One region of the Fictibacillus sp. 7GRE50 genome, then DNA from elsewhere that is predicted to be linked to it. Evidence: riboswitches for the same ligand, from Rfam matches in the RefSeq annotation. Region 1 holds a riboswitch; each other region holds the start of a gene.
The links. A riboswitch is a leader RNA that binds a small molecule or an ion and turns the genes downstream of it on or off. The one in region 1 is predicted to bind cobalamin.

Region 1 (5,803 bases):
GTTACGCTTCGAAAAGTAGTTTCCTGTCTCCCAATCTGAACCTGAAAATGCCGGATATCTTCCCTTTTCTCCCGCAAGCTCACAACTAGCGTTGATTACATGAAAATTAATAATTTCATAAAGGTTATCAGCGTACGAAACGGCTTCTTCACTTTCCCACTTGATTCCCTCTTTTGCTAAAAGGTGGTGCCATCCAAACGTACCTACACCGACCGCACGATATTTCTTATTTGTAAGTTCTGCTTGAGGTACATCTATACGATTTAGATCAATAACGTTATCTAGCATTCGGATTTGAATATCAATGACTCTCTTTAACACTTGATCATTGATCACTTTAGCAAGAGAAAGAGATGACAGATTACAGACGACAAAGTCTCCTGGCGTTTTTCTGATGACAATTTCTCCATCCTCTGCCTCCTCTGAAGTGACAACCGTTGCAGACATGTTTTGCATAATCTCTGTGCACAGATTAGATGCATAGACCATCCCTTTGTGAGAATTCGGATTTAATCGGTTTACAGTATCTCGATAGAACATGAACGGTGTTCCGGTTTCAAGTTGCGACTTCATGATCCGTTTCATGATCTCAATAGCAGGAATGGATTTTTTTGAAAGTCTCTCATCCTCTACACAATCAGCATATTTTTCTCTAAAGCTTCCTGACCCAACCGTTTCATCATAGAAATCTTCTAACGAATAGCCTTTGATTTTTCTTACCTCATGAGGATCGAACAGATACCAATCCTCGCGTTTTTCCACGCGCTCCATGAAAAGATCTGGCAGACACACACCTGTAAAAAGGTCATGCGTTCTCATTCGTTCATCACCATTGTTTAACTTTGCATCTAAAAACTCCAAGATGTCTTTATGCCAAATATCCAGGTAGACTGCAATCGCGCCTTGTCTCTGTCCAAGCTGATCTACAGAAACGGCCGTGTTATTTAACTGCTTCATCCATGGTATTACACCTGATGAGTTTCCTTTGAATCCTTTTATGTCAGAACCTCTTGCTCTAATCTTACCAAGATAGATACCAAGTCCGCCGCCACCTTTCGAAACAGTTGCAGCATCTGTATTAGAATCAAAGATCCCTCTTAAACTATCGTCGATCGTATCAATAAAACAAGAACTAAGCTGCCCATAACTCTTGCCTGCATTCGCTAAAGTCGGGGTGGCAACCGTCATATAAAGGTTCGAGAGCGCCCAGTATGCTTCTTCGACTAATTGAAGTCTATTTGTTGGATTCTCGTCTCTCATTAAAAACAACGCGATCAGCATCCAGCGTTCTTGTGGCAATTCATAAATTTCGTGATTGAACCCTTTTGCCAAATATCGATCAGCAAGCGTTTTGAGTCCGATGTATGTAAATAGCTTATCTCTCGTAGGGTCTATCATGTTTTCAGCATTCTCCAACTCTTCCTTAGAGTACGCAGATAGAATGGTATCATCATAGATATTCAAACTTACTAACTTAGAGATCAAGCCATAAAGGTTCGTATATGGACGTTTTTCTGCTTCAGCACGATTGATCATGACTTCTTCATATAATTGCTTTAAATAGATTTGCGATGCCACAAATGTCCACTGTGGCTCTTCTGCATTTAATCCATTTAAAGCTTCCATGATTAACTGTCTGTAAAGTGAACTTGACACTCCTGTATGAGTTTCCATTTTCTCAGCATTTTTTAGAAAAGTTTCAGCTTGTATGTTCGGAAAATTGTCGACACAACTCCTTAACCACTCCCCGAGTAAAGAGTTTTCAGTTGTCATTTTCATATTAAATACACTCCCTAGTCATAATAAAAACCCTCTTCCATCAGGAAGAGGGTGAAAGAATGACGTGTATTTCGACGGACAATCGTCCGCATAAAACAGCCGCTGTTCTTTCTCCCAATCCCCGAGGAAAAGAAAATAGGAGTCTTCAGGCAGGTCTACTGGCTTTTGCTTCTTCCTACTTTGGGCCTTCCCATACAGCAGTCATTATAAATAACTGATCCGTACAGTGGCTATTCCATTTCGTCCACAATTACAGTTGCGGGGACAGCTTCGGCATTGCACCGAATTCCCTTTTCAGCCGGATATTCCGGCACCTGAATTCTCCATATATAGGTTTGTACTATATACTTTGACACTAAATATAGTGAATGTCAATAAATTATCTATCGTTTATTGTGCGACATATCCTCCGTCGATTACAATCGCTTGCCCCGTAACACCTTTCGCATTCTCACTTGAAAGAAAGAGTGCATAATCTGCAATTTCCTGAACATCTAACAATCTTTTTTGTGGAACAAGAGGATAGATTACTTCTTCCAAAACTTTTTCTAACTCTACGTTTCTCGTTTTCGCCAGATCTTCTAATTGCCCTCTTACAAGAGGTGTGTCAACATATCCCGGACAAACCGCATTTACCGTTATTCCATGTGATGCACCTTCTAAGGCAGCCACCTTTGTTAAACCAATAACTCCATGCTTGGCACTGTTGTAAGCAGATTTCCCCGCAAAACCTACAAGCCCATTTATGGATGCCATGTTGATGATGCGTCCGAACCGTTGTTTCTTCATGATTGGAAACACATGTTTAGTTGCTATAAATGGAGCGGTAAGCATGACACTGATCAATTGCTGGAATTTCTCAGTCGGGAATTCTTCAAGTGGAGATACATACTGCAATCCTGCATTGTTGATGAGCACATCGATGCGTCCGAATTGTTGCAGTGTTTCGTCCAACGCTTTTGTTATATCTTCCTCCGTGGTCACATTACAGCCAAGTCCGATTGCTTCAAGACCATCTTGAGCCAACAGTTGTGCAGATTCCTTTGCTTTCTCATCATTCAAATCACTGATCACGACTTTTGCTCCTTGTTCAGCAAAAGCCTTTGCTAACTGCAAACCGATTCCACTAGCTGCTCCTGTAATAAAAACAACTTTCCCCTCAACAAACGCTCTCATGGAATTAATACTCCTTTTTTAGAATAATGGTTTAAACGATACCAAATCCGTAATACAAACCAATGATTACAAACACGGCTATCGTTTTAATGATCGTCATAGCAAAAATATCGATATATGCCTGTTTGTGAGTTAAACCTGTAACGGCTAACAACGTAATAACAGCACCGTTGTGAGGGAGTGTATCCATTCCACCACTCGCCATAGAAGCAACACGGTGAAGTACTTCTGTATCAATTCCTAGTTTGTCTGCTTGTGCGATATACGTTTCACTCATCGTTGCGAGTGCAATACTCATCCCGCCAGACGCAGATCCTGTAATACCTGCTAACGTCGTAGTCGTAACCGCTTCATTGATCAACGGGTCTTTAATCGTATTCGACATCGCTGAGTTTACTGCAGTAAAGCCAGGAAGTGCTGCGATCACACCACCAAATCCATACTCTGATGCTGTATTTAATGTTGCCAGTAACGCTCCGCCAATGGATAGATTAATTCCTTTATTAAAGTTGTTTTTAATTCTCTTGAAAGAGAACAAAAGAACTGTAACGATACCAATGATCAAAGCTCCTTCAACTGCCCATACAGCAGCAAGTGATGGGATCTGAATCTCAGGCACGTTCTTCATACCAATAGCAGAAAAATCAAACGTCTTACCGTAATACTGTGGAATTAAGACGGTGAACCATTTATTGAACACTCCTACTAGAATAAGCGGAAGAATCGCTATGAAAGCATTTGGTAGATTTTCAGAATCTAGCTTTTCAGGCTCATTGGTATGTCCTGTTCCGTATCCTTCACCTTTTGCAGCCGCTTGTCTACGTCTCCACTCAAGGTAGATCATACCCAATATGAAAACAAACATTCCTCCGATAAACCCGAGCCACGGTGCAGCCCATGTTGTTGTTCCGAAGAAAGATGTAGGAATTATATTTTGAATTTGCGGACTCCCTGGAAAAGCGTCCATTGTAAAAGTAAAAGCACCTAACGCAATCGTACCCGGTATGAGTCTTTTAGGAATATCAGCAAGTTTAAAAAGTTCAGATGCAAACGGGTAGAGAGCAAAAGCAACAACAAACAGAGAGACCCCACCATACGTTAAAATTGCCCCAACAAGTACGATTGCAAGCATTGCTCTAGCAGGTCCGATCAGTTTGATGACAAACTGAGTGATTGATTTTGCAAATCCTGACATTTCAATAACTTTCCCGAAAATCGCCCCTAGTAAGAAGACCGGGAAATAGAGTTTAATAAAACCAACCATTTTCTCCATGAACACTCCTGAGAAAAAAGGCAATACGTGACCAGGTTCAGTAAGCAATACAGCAAACAACGCAGCGATCGGCGCGAATAAGATAACGCTGAATCCTCTGTAAGCTACGAACATTAAGAAGAATAAAGCTAATAAAATAATAATAATGTCCATTTTCAAATTCCCCCATTCTATCCATTTAACATTTTTGAAGCGCTTTCATTTTTTTAGCATCATCACCTTTCCATATCATTTACACCCTATAATTCATTTGCAAGTTTCATGCCAACATCAGAACGTATAAGGGGTATACATCATCCTATTGTTTTTCCGGAAAAACGGAAAAATAATATCGATACTTAAACTTTGTGATTATAGAAAGTTAGAATATAACATAGATGACACTTGGAAATCTCATTTAATTAATAAAATGAATCATTCCGAAAATCCGGAAGGGTGTTCCGTTTTTTCGGAATAGAAGATTAGATTAACGAATGTTATATTTTTTAATCTTATCATATAGGTTTGTCTTTCCAATGCCTAGATGTTTAGCGACTTGCATAATATCCCCGTTCATCTTCTCTAAATAGTAAGCGATCACATTTTTTTCTGTTTCTTGAAGATGTTCTTTGAGTGTCATCTGCTTCTTATTGATTCCGAGCTTTTCTTTTAGAAAATCCGGAAAAACATCTAACGATAATCTATCACTATGGGTAAGTTGGATGCCTGCCTCAACAAAATTTTTAAGTTCTCTCGCATTGCCTGGCCAGCTGTATTCTAAGAATGCTTCTTTTACATCTTGATCAATACTAAGGATTCTTTTACCTGTTTCAGCACAGTTCAATCGGATAAAATTTTCTGCGAGAGGCCATATATCTTCTTTTCTCTCACGAAGCGGAGGTATTTGGATTTGAAGGACATTTATCCGATAAAACAAGTCTTCACGAAACTTATTCTCATTGATCAATCCTTCTAATGAGCGATTTGTAGCAGCGATCACTCGCACGTTTACTTTTTGGGGTTGAACAGCTCCTACAGGCTCTACTTCTTTTTCCTGAAGTACACGCAGCAATTTTATTTGCATACTTTGAGGAAGGTCCCCAATCTCATCCAAAAATAGAGTGCCTCCGTCTGCAAGTTGAAACTTACCTAATTTCCCGCCTTTTTTTGCTCCTGTAAATGCTCCTTCGGAATAGCCGAATAGCTCAGATTCAAACAAATGCTCTGGCACTGCACCACAATTCAGTTTTATAAAGGGCTTTCCACTTCTTTCACTTAATTGATGAATGCTATGGGCAAGCAACTCTTTTCCTGTTCCGCTCTCTCCGCGGATCAATACGGATAGATCTCCACTGGCAATATTTTTCACATGTTTTTTTACTTTTTGAACTTCTGCTGAAGTTCCCGCAAAATCATTTAGCGTATAAGTGGCACCATTTATTTCTTCCCACTCTTTTTTATAAAAATTGAGTTCATGAAGAAGCGCTTTAATATGAGAGTTCATCCTTTTCCATTGCTCTGTATCCCTAAATATTACAGTTCCTACAGCTCCGATTACTTTTCCTTCATTTAGGATTGGAATACGGTTTGCTATCA
Region 2 (5,803 bases), 230 kb from region 1:
TTTTTGTGTGGCTTCTTAAAAACAAGATTAGACCGGCCGGTAAACGATGTAAACAGTATGGTGGCTGCAAAGGAACAAGGAATCGTAATCGGTGAAAAACATGGGACAGATGATCATGGTTATCCAAATATCATTCATGTAAAGGTTACAGGTCTGAACACAACGTTCACTCTTTCTGCGACACTTGTTAAAGGCTTTGGTGGCCGAATCATTAAATTGAACGGGTATACGGTTGATTTTGTACCACAAGGATCTCTTCTTTACATCGAACATCGTGACACACCAGGTATTATCGGAAAAGTAGGAGCTTTTTTAGGAGAACGCAACATAAATATCGCAACGATGCACGTTGGACGAAAATCAGCTGGCGGTGAAGCCATGATGGTACTTACATTTGACACGCAACTTCCAGAATCTACTCAGAAAGAGCTCAGAAGCATTGAGGATCTTCTTGTGTGCAAACCTTTAGATCTATAGAAAAGCAAAAAGCTCTGCAATTCATGATGATATACTCCCCTTACAGTAAACAGATTTTTATTTTTAATCTGTCTACCTTTAGGGGAGCATATCAGATTGCAGAGCTTTCTTTATGTGTTTATTATCCTAAATCTACTTCTTTTCTCTCCCCACTTTGAAAAGTCATCAGCTTTTTGTAACCGATCTCTTTTGCAAGCTTTATAGTCGACTCATAATTCTCTCCAACTTGGTGCGGTTCATGAGCATCTGAAGAGAGTACGATCGGTATCCCCTTTTTATAGCAAAGAGACAGAAGTTCAGGTTCTGGATAGATTCGTCCTACAGGTTTTCTTAGACCTGCAGATGAGATCTCTACACATGTTTTTGAGTCTTTTAACGCATCTGTAATGCGCTCATACTGTTCTAAAAGAAATTCTTGATCAGTCGGAACATATTTAAAGATCTTGACTAGATCGATATGTCCAACAATGTCAAATAGGTTTGATTCTGCAAGTGTTACAATTTGATCATAATACGAACGATACGTTTCATAAAGATCACGACGGTCCCATTCTTTTCGGTATTCTGCAAGGTCTATCCCAAAATCATCGACCCAATGCACAGATCCGACCACGTAATCGAATGGATAGGATTTTATAAATGCTTCCATCTCAGCATGCCGTCCCGGCGTATAATCCATTTCAATCGACATGCGGACGTCCATTCCTAAATGATCTGCACGCTTAAACAGATTTACATAATCGTCCATCTTGTAAAAACGTCTTTCTTCCATCCATGGTTTTGATACGATGTTTTTTGTTTCATAAAAGTGATAAGCGTGTTCAGAAATCCCAAACTCTTGTATTCCCTTCTCTTTTGCGGTGTCTACAAATTGTTTTAGATAATCGATCGTCAATGTCCCTTTTTCGAGATGAGAATGGTAATCTGTTAGCATATTAATCTCCTTTTTAAAACGTTTTACCATATGTACCATGAAATCCTTGTTCGTTCAAGTGTTTATGCTCCCAACTTCCCTCCTATAAATAAGACGCTTAAGCACATCATCAAAAAAATCACAGCAAAAAAACGGTTCAGATAGTCTCGCATTTTGTCCTCCTAGGTAAAAGTAAATCAACTTTATCATCCTATTCAGCTTTTCAACTTTTTGAACCGGTTTTTAAAGAAAAGGCTCAACTAAAGTTCATTGTTGAGTTTTCGCTTTGGGAACTTACTAAATCTGCTCTATAAACATCATTCTTATCTAATGAGGCAGGATAATGAACTCGAATAAAGAAGTTTGATAAAGAAAATAACTACAAAAGGGATGTAGAGCATATGGACATACTACTCTGGATCACGATTGGTTTTATAACAATTGGATTTGTTGTTCTTACTTCTATGAAAAAAGATATGGAAAGTAAGCTCGCGTTTATTACAGGAAAAATGGAAAACGAGGAAACTTCAGCAAAAGCTAAATCCATCATTTGGTGGATCGTAAGTGCCACAGCTTGGGGAATAGTGAGTATACTTCTTATTGTTTGGTGTTTTCATCATAACTTTGGGTAATTGTTAGCTTCTATACAGAATATCACGAAACAGAACTTCCAAATGATACGAAGTTCTGTTTTTTTTTCAACATTAAACTTTAAGAGAGCTAAAAAAGCTCCCTATTCAAAGGCAGCTTTTTGACTTCCATCTTTATTAATATAATTTTCCATCACATAGAGAAGTGGTTTGTAAAGTACGATGAAGAACACCACGTTACCAATCGCATGATTTAGATCAAATGGGAGGCTCGCCAAGTAATACGGCCAGAATTTCTGCATGATGATTCCACCAAAGAGAACAGACATGATGAAACCAAACAAAAAGCCACAGAATCCTGCATAGATCGGGAGCAACAGCCAAGGTATGTTATGTCTGTATTTGCCTAAATATGCGCTCATAACGGCTATCAATCCCCAGGCAAACATCTGACCGAACGTCCACAGACCATGCCCTAGAAAAAGATTTGTTGTTATCGTGCTTAATATAGCAAGTAACAACCCTTGCACAGGACCGAGTACGAATGAAGCAAGAATGAGTATCGTCGTATTCGGCTGAACATTGGGTATCATTGAGAAGGTGATTCTGCCTACTGTTAATATAGCAGCAAGTAAGGCAATGATCGTAATTCGTTTGACTGTCAGCTTATTCATATTTGTGAAGATCAAATTCTACGACATCGCCAGGTTTTAACGTAATATCCTTAGCACCCTTCATCGCTTCTTCACCGTTTACAGAAAAGAACCAAGATGTTTTGTCCTGTTCGCTTCCAGCCACTCCTTCAATACTGCTTATAAAAGCACCATCGTATTGTGTCTCAATCTTAAAGTTATCTTGCATCACGTCCATGATCGTCACATCTTTTGCGATATCGATTTTCTTTTCCTTAACTTTTTCTTTGCCGTTATCTTTTGTAATCTGAACCGTTACTTGTTCTTTCTTCGTTTCTTCTTGTTTCGGCTGATCAGCTTTTTCTTTCGTTTCAGTCGTTCCACAGCCCACCAACATCATCATCATTGTTGCTAATACTAAAAGTAATTTCTTCATGATTAACCTCTTTCTGTTATAAAAACACTTTGTTTGATACTAAATTTACTTCACGCAACTAAAAAAATCCCCTTCGGCTACGAAGGAGATTAATAGTATACAGGCAGAAAACAGCAACCTGCCCCGGTACTGTTAAACACCCCCCTATCCTCGTAGGTCATGTCATGTAACAAACAGGCAGGTCTCCTGGCTCTTGATCATCGTCTCCTAACACCTTCCCGTTTTCACAGTGGCGATATTATAGGATTCTCACAATTACAGTGGCGGGACCGCAACGGCATCTAACCGTTTTCCCTATTAAGCTCGTCCAACAAAGGACTGCACCTGTTTAACACGTATGAAATTTTATGAAATCACAATTCCTATTATAAACATATTGGAGAAATTTGTGAAATCCTTTTTTAAAACTGCTATTGTTCCTTATGAAACAAGATTAATCGGGACGTATTGCTAATTTATTTCAACGTTCGCGGAATAACGAAAGAAAATGTCGTGCCTTCATTATTCTTGCTGTGAACGCTGATCTGACCACCATGTGCTTCTACGATGTTTCTTGCTATGGCAAGCCCAAGACCCGTTCCACCTGATTTCCCTCTTGTTCTTGCTTTGTCCCCTTTATAAAAGCGTTCGAAAACAAATGGCAGATCTTCTTCTTTTATACCCGTTCCATTATCTTTAACGAAAAACTTCACGTTCTGATCGCTCACATCTACAATAAGATTTACAAACCCGCCTTGAGAAGTATGACGAATCGCATTGTCGATCAAATTGGTTAAGACTTGCTCAATCCGGTCTGGGTCGATGTCCATCTCCTCTTGCAAACTTTTGAGATTTTTCTTAAATTCTAGATTTAATTGAATCTCTCTGTCTTTAGCAGGCCCTTGAAATTTCCGAACGATTCTTTCTGCGAAAGGAATGATCGGAAGAGAGCTGTAATGAAGCTTCATGTGACCTGCTTCTAATCTTGCAAGATCGAGGAGTTCGTTAACAAGTCTTCCCATCCGTTTCGATTCGTCTAAGATGATTCCTGCTAGTTCTTTCTTCTCTTCTTCAGATTCTGCAATATCATCTACGATCGCTTCACTATATCCTTGCAGCATAGCGATCGGCGTCTTTAATTCATGTGAAACGTTCGCAACAAAGTCTTCTCTAAGCTTGTCCATTCGTCGTTCTTCTGTCATATCACGAAGTACAGCTACTGCTCCACGAATCATAGATTGGTCATATAGTGGTGTCATAACGACGACCCACGAGCGGCCTTGTATCGCGATCTCTGTCATCTGTTCACTCTCAAGTGCAACAACTTGCCCAAAGAGCTGTTTGACCGTCTCAGGAACGTTTCCGTTGACCTCTGTCTTCATGCCTGATTCGTAATAAAATGCCTGTAGGAATCGATCAGCAGGAGGATTTGTAACCAGTATGTTCATTTTTCTATCAAAGGTGATCACACCATCAGCCATCGAACTTAAAACACTTGTTAACTGTTCTTTTTCTTGATTCAATGCTGTGATATTGTTTTTTAACTGTCTGCCCATACGGTTAAACGTCATGCCAAGTTCGCCGATCTCATCATGCGTTAAAATCGGCACTTTCATATCAAACTCACCTTTTGCTACAGACGTCGCTGCTTCTCTCATCCTTCTTAGTGGTGCCGTAATTCGAGTAGATAAGAAAAACGCAAAGATCGTAGTTAAGATGATCGCGATCCCCGCTGCTAAAAAGATGAGATACTTTGTATGGTTCGTTGTTTTTTCCACATTCTCGATGGATTGATAGACGTAAACGGCTCCTGCATTTTCTCCCGATCCATAAGGTTCACCGTAGATGATCATCGTTTGCATCGTCTCATCATTTTTATTCAGAACGGGAAAATCTCCGTTTACGTAGATCTTTTTTTCACTCTCTGCGACAGTAGATAACTGATCATTCTCTTTGAAAACAGAAACTGGGATATAAGGTGCATCATCGTAAGAATTCTTAGACATAAAGGATTCCTGATTTTCGTCTATGATCATGATAGACATGGAATATGCTTCAGCCATTTCACTTGTGATGCGTATTGCTTCTTCCTTGTTCTCATCGCTTTCCATAATCAACATCACTCGATCAGCCATCTTCGTTAATTGTTCTTTGGCTTGATCATCGTAAAACGATTCAAAAAACTGCGTAAGAAGAATGGTGAGCAGGGTTAAAACGACCGAGACTAATAAAAGTATCGTTATCCAAAGTTTACCAACTACACTTCTCCAGATCATTCATTCCCAACCTCAAATTTATATCCTACTCCCCAAACGGTCGCGATCATGGATGCTGCATCCGGTGAGACTTTGTTAAGCTTTTCTCTAAGTCTTTTCACATGTGTGTCAACTGTTCTAAGATCACCAAAGAATTCATAGTTCCAAACATCTTTTAGCAATTGTTCGCGCGCATAGACTTTATCTGGAGTCTTCGCTAAGTAGTACAACAACTCATATTCTTTCGGTGTTAAGTTGACTTCTTTTCCGCCAGCTGTTACACGGTGAGCATCGTGATCGATCGTAAGGTGCTTAAACACAACAACGTTCTTTGCAACCGTTTCGGTTTGAAGAAACTTCGTCGGTGACGACCTTCTCAACAACGCTTTTACTCGTAGAATGACTTCTCTTGGACTGAACGGCTTCGCGATGTAATCGTCCGTACCTGCTTCGAATCCTTCTATGCGATTAAGCTCTTCTCCTTTAGCTGTCAACATGATTACAGGAGTCGCTTTCTTTTC
Region 3 (5,803 bases), on a different contig from region 1:
GCTGTTGCTGGTGAAAGGGAAGATGAATTATTTTACGACTATTTAATTTCTGAGGCACCCACAAACGAACAAAAATTAATCATCGCATCTATTCGAGATGATGAGAAAAGGCATAACAAACTCTTTAGAATGATCTACAAAGATCTTACCGGCCAAGAAGTTCCACCAATGAACGGAGAAGAGTTTCTGAAACCGAAAACCTATAAAGACGGACTTGTAAAAGCGCTGTTTGGCGAACTTGCTGCCGTAGAGAAATATCGCGTTATTCGCCAAGGACTTCCTAATACGTATTATCGAGATATTCTCTTTAACATCATTACAGATGAGATCAAGCACAGCGCTAAGTACAACTATTTATTCACGTTAAACAGTACATCAAGTGCTCCTCGTTCTTTTCATCAAGAACACAGAATGCCTCAAACGGAGAGCTTAGCAGACCAATGGGTTTCGTACATTGATCCGTTAGTACAAAGAGCATTAAAAGAGACCGAAGAAGGCATTAACTTAACTCATCTCTATCAGGAATTTATTTTATCTGGTGTTCTTGTTGGTCAAGGATTTACACCTCAACAAGCTATTGAACAGGTAGAAGAGTGGGAAAAAACAGGAGAGTCTCAGCTGTTGAAAAAGAGCAAGATGATGGGAAACCAAGGAAGATAGGAGAAGAGAGGGATGGAATCTACACAAACATTTTCAAAGCCTTTTATTGGCGATCAATTTCCGGAGATGACGGTTCATACAACCCTTGGGGAACTTGTCCTCCCAACAAGCTATCAAGGTCATTGGTTTGTCCTCTTTAGCCATCCGGGTGACTTTACACCCGTATGCACAACAGAGTTTGTTGCGTTTCAAAAGCTCATGCCTGAGTTTACAAAGCTCAACACTTACTTAATCGGATTATCTGTAGAACAAGTATACTCACACTTAAAATGGATCGAATGGATACAGCAGAATTTAAAAGTAGAGATTACTTTTCCGATCATCGCGGATAGTCTAGGCCGGATTGCTACTAGACTAGGAATGATACACCCTACGATGGGAACAAGAACAGTACGGAGTGTTTATATCGTAGATCCGACAGGCAAGATTCGTCTTATCCTTACGTATCCTGAAAATGTTGGCCGTAATATCAACGAGATCCTAAGAGCGGTTAAGGCGCTGCAGACAGCAGATAGAAATAAAGCAGCAACACCTGCAAACTGGCCGAAAAACGAGCTTGTTGGAGACCGTCTTATCGTTCCTCCAGCTGCCACAGTACAAGAAGCTAAAAAACGGGCAGAACAAGCACAAGCAGGAGAGATCGAGTGCTACGATTGGTGGTTATGTACAAAGCCTCTTCATGATAGATAAAGAGAGCAGCCTTTGATTAGGCTGCTCTCTTTATCTCCACACATTCTCTATGCCGTTTTAATTTTAACGATAAAATAATAATATTTATACATCACCACAAGAATCAAAATCACTCTTGCGATCATACTGTCTGTAAGGATAAAAGTAATCAAGATCATCGAATCTGAAAACAGGCTGATCATGATCTTTTTCTTTTTAGTGAGCGAACGATTCCTAACAAAATCATCTAGATGTTTTTTATAAATGTCGGTTCCTTTAAACCACACTTCAAACTTTTTTGAACCTTTTACGAAGAAATAAGATGCGAGTAGTAAGAGTGGTGTTGTAGGAAGCAACGGCAAGACGATACCGATAACGCCTAAACCTAGGAAAAAGAACCCCAATGCTACAAATATTATATTTTTAATTTTCATTGGGATTCTCACTTCCTTTTCCTTTTAAAATAGGTTTATTTGTATACATTGTTGCTTTTGTTAGTTGTTGGTTTCCGCTCCAGGTTGCACGCTTTCCACGGGGCGAACGGTGAGCCTCCTGCCGCTTTGCGCCATTAGGAGTCTCCACCTGACCGCTTCAAAGTTGTCTCTTTGCTCCTGCGTCTACAAGTTTATGCTAGAAAGTGGACTTCCTCGTCGCATGCCTTGCGAGAAGCTTCTCATGTAGCAGGCAGGCAACCTTCCGCTACAACCAACTTACAAAGAAGAAAGAAAAAACTACAACTATAACTTTTAAAGAAACCTTAAATTTTGTTTACATTTTTATATAACAAACGCCTTTCTTTCCTTAGTGGAGCACCTTTAAAGAGTGCTTCTTCCTCTTCTGTCTCAGGAATGACACTCGGTACCGGAAACGGCTTACCGTTTTGATCAATGGCCACCATCGTTAAGATTGACGTGGTGTTCAACGTCCTGTTCCCCGTCTCTAGATTTTGACACTCCACTTTTACGTATACTTCCATAGACGTTCTTCCCGTTGAGATTACTACACCTTCTAATATGAGGATGTCTCCCACTTTAGCCGACGATAAGAAGTTTACATTATCAATGGATGCGGTGACAACCACTTTCTTGCTGTGCTTCATGGCGGCAATCGCTGCGATTTCATCAATGTACGATAAAACGGTACCACCGAATATCGTTCCCATGTGATTCGTGTCAGGCGGCAATACCAACTTTGTTTGAATCGTTCTTGAGATGTTTGCTGATAACTGCTGTTCCATACCATACCCTCTTTTCTGAAGCTTGAAAGCTCCTCTTATTTTGAGGGAGTTAGTGAACAAAGAAAAATACCCATCACGAAAGACGGGTACGTAAGAATACATAACAGAAAGAATGATCTATTAAATATCCCTCGTCCTATCTTCCCAACTCCCGAAGAAGATCAACGCTATAAAGATGGCAGGTCTCCTGACTCGTGCATCAGCCTACTCTAAGCCCTTCCCGTCAGATAGACAGTGGTTTTGCTTATTTCGTCAGCACTTACAGTTGCGGGTACAGTCCTGGCCTCACACCAGATTCCCTATTAAGTCTGCAACAGACACCATAATTATCGGATCTTATGAAATTTTGAATCTATCTTATTGTACCACTAACAATTTTTACTTTTTACAAAACCTTTTAATCTTCTTCATATCACGTTTAAAATCTCCTGCTATTCTTATCTCAAAAGACTGGGGAGGTTTTCTAATGATACGTCCAACAGCATTAATCCTTACAGCTAACTATGGCAGCGGTCATGTTCAAGTGGCTAATGTCCTCGCTGAAGAAATGAAGAGTAAAGGATTTCAACCTGTCATATCTGATTTATTTGGTGAAGCTCACCCCATCATGTCCCAAGTTACGCAATCCATATTTATCAAAAGCTTTTCACACGGCTCTTCTTTTTATAAATGGTTTTATTATGGAACAAACAAATTGAATGCCAATACGATTACACAATTCTCTCGTTATTTAGGAAGAAAAAGATTTCTAGAATTGATTAAAGAACATCAACCCCGTTTTGTAATAACAACCTTTCCCCTTCACGCTGCGCCATTTCTTATTAAAAAATCACGGTTTAACATCCCCATCTATACCGTGATCACTGATTATTTCGCTCATCCATTTTGGATCAATCCAGCGATTGATCATTATTTTGTTGCGTCTGATTCAGTCAAAAACGGACTGATCAAACATGGTGTGGCAGAAAATAGAATTACTGTTAGCGGTATTCCCATTCGTTCAGACTTTTATCGCCCAATTCATAAAGAGAAAGTGTTTACTAAATACGGAGTTACGCCAAGTAAACGTGTCGTGACGCTCCTAGCTGGTGCTCAAGGTGTGCTAAGGAATGTTAAGGTTCTTACTCAGCTTTTATTAAAAGATCCTTCTCTGCGAGTAATTGTAGTATGTGGCAAGAATAAAACGTTGTATGAGAAATTAACACCACTAGCCGAACAACATCCAGGTTCATTCCGATTATTCGCTTACGTAGACGAACTTCATGAAGTCTTAAAGATTTCCCATTGCGTAGTAACCAAGCCAGGTGGCATCTCCATTACTGAAGCTGCTGCTGTAAGAGTGCCACTTATTCTATATAAGCCCGTTCCTGGCCAAGAAGGAGAAAATGCTAAGTATTTTGAAGAAAAAGGTGCTGCAATAGTTGTTCATACCGCAGACGAAATTGTGGAGAATGTTCAGAGGCTATTTAATAACGAAGCTTTATTATGTAACATGCAGAAAAGTTTAGAACTCATTCATAAATCTCACTCTTCCTCATTGATTGCTGATTATGCTGTTGAAGATATACAACAGCTAACTCAAATTACACGTTAAGTAGCTATTGATGGATATAGCTTCTGATAAAACTGGGCGGGGTTTGCGACTACTATCTTGAGAAATTTTTGAAATAATACTAGAAATTTCGGATTTATTCCGGCGAGTTTTGGTCATAAACCGGCGAGTCGTCACACTTCGACAAGACACACTAGCCCTATACCCCCTACCTCAACATAGCAGTGCAAACTTAACTTATTCGCGCACTCCAAAAAATAGACTGGCAGAATCGCTATCATCAGCGTTTCTGCCAGTTTTAAAACTTTAATCTTCCTTAGCACAGTCTTCCGCAATGGCTCGAAGGTCCGCATAGAAAAAATCATCATTGCATAACGGGGAGTGTTCCTTTTTATTATCATATTTCTCAACGATTTCCTTCAATTCACCGGTGTCACCTTTTGCGTTGATGATTTCTACTAACTCATTCATTCCGTCTGATGTTTCTTCATCGATACGTTCTTCATTTTTATCCTTCATGTCTAACCCTCCTATACGCTTTTAGCTTCCCCACTCAAGAAAATTTTACACAAAACAAAAAAGTCCCTAACCTATGTCAGGGACTTCAATGGTTATTATTATCTTAGAAATAAATTAGCTTACTGTAATAGCATCTGTTTCTTTGTTGCTGTTATTGGTTCCTCTGTTCTTCACGATTTCTGCATAACGGTATGCGCTATCTTTCCAGATTCGCTCTTGAGAATCAAAATCTACGTAGATGATTCCAAATCGTTTGTCATATCCGAAGCTCCACTCAAAATTATCCATGAGAGACCATAGGTAGTACCCTTCAATATTCATGCCTTCATCGTTCAGATCAGAAACTGCTTGAAGATGCTTTTCGATATAATCCACACGGCCAGAGTCGTGGACGCGTCCGTTCTCTAGCACGTCATCAAAGGCTGCACCATTCTCGGTAATATAGATAGGAAGATCCGTATACTCCTGTCTCAATCTTCTGATCAGATCTTTAAATTCTTCTGGCGCTATGTCCCATCCCATGCCGGTCTTTTCATAATCAGAATGAGCCCCTCTATGTAAGAAGTCATTCGCTGCAGAGAACTCAACAATCCCTCGGCTATAATAGTTGATGCCAAAGAAATCACAAGACGTTGAGATGATTTCCATATCCCCTGCTTCGATAAAATCATACGAATGAACATATTTAGAGAACAAGTTCATCATATCAACAGGGTACTGCCCTTTGAAAACAGGATCTAAGAACCAGCGATTGGAATAACCGTCAGCATTATTCGCTGCAAGCTGATCGTTCGCAGAATCTGTTTTTGCATAGATAGGTGACAGGTTTAACGTAATACCGATCGGCGTTTTGGATTGAAGCTCGTTCTTTAAATATTGTACAGCTTTTCCGTGAGAAAGAAGCATGTGGTGTACCGCTTTAACAGCTTCGTCCATGTTCGTATGTCCTGGCGCATGAAATCCTTGATGATAACCTAAGAAACCAGCACACCACGGCTCGTTATGCGTAATCCAAGAATCCACCTCTGCATCAAGCTCTTGGAAGCAAACTTTTGCTAACTCCATAAACCAATCGACTGACTCACGGTTTACCCATCCGCCTTCTTCATGAGCCCATAGTGGGAGGTCCCAGTGGTAAAGCGTAATCGCAGGTTTGATTCCTTCTT

Region 2: another riboswitch for cobalamin. It lies ahead of IHV12_RS16680 (DUF4430 domain-containing protein); the one in region 1 lies ahead of IHV12_RS15460 (ribonucleoside-diphosphate reductase subunit alpha).
Region 3: another riboswitch for cobalamin. It lies ahead of IHV12_RS19105 (acyl-CoA thioesterase); the one in region 1 lies ahead of IHV12_RS15460 (ribonucleoside-diphosphate reductase subunit alpha).

The regions. Positions count from the first base shown of each region.
Region 1 is NZ_JACZDW010000004.1:78,437-84,239, reverse strand. It holds gene IHV12_RS15460 (ribonucleoside-diphosphate reductase subunit alpha) at 1-1,779, opposite strand, end outside; cobalamin riboswitch at 1,911-2,112, opposite strand; gene IHV12_RS15455 (3-hydroxybutyrate dehydrogenase) at 2,170-2,955, opposite strand; gene IHV12_RS15450 (GntP family permease) at 2,987-4,381, opposite strand; gene IHV12_RS15445 (sigma-54 interaction domain-containing protein) at 4,695-5,803, opposite strand, start outside.
Region 2 is NZ_JACZDW010000004.1:303,987-309,789, reverse strand. It holds gene serA (phosphoglycerate dehydrogenase) at 1-477, shown strand, start outside; gene IHV12_RS16695 (histidinol-phosphatase) at 599-1,411, opposite strand; gene IHV12_RS16690 (hypothetical protein) at 1,792-2,022, shown strand; gene IHV12_RS16685 (ECF transporter S component) at 2,124-2,654, opposite strand; gene IHV12_RS16680 (DUF4430 domain-containing protein) at 2,647-3,048, opposite strand; cobalamin riboswitch at 3,208-3,391, opposite strand; gene IHV12_RS16675 (ATP-binding protein) at 3,504-5,303, opposite strand; gene IHV12_RS16670 (response regulator transcription factor) at 5,300-5,803, opposite strand, start outside.
Region 3 is NZ_JACZDW010000005.1:109,789-115,591, forward strand. It holds gene IHV12_RS19090 (ferritin-like domain-containing protein) at 1-660, shown strand, start outside; gene IHV12_RS19095 (peroxiredoxin) at 673-1,350, shown strand; gene IHV12_RS19100 (YbaN family protein) at 1,398-1,763, opposite strand; gene IHV12_RS19105 (acyl-CoA thioesterase) at 2,087-2,566, opposite strand; cobalamin riboswitch at 2,727-2,906, opposite strand; gene IHV12_RS19110 (MGDG synthase family glycosyltransferase) at 3,033-4,160, shown strand; gene IHV12_RS19115 (hypothetical protein) at 4,425-4,637, opposite strand; gene IHV12_RS19120 (GH1 family beta-glucosidase) at 4,752-5,803, opposite strand, start outside.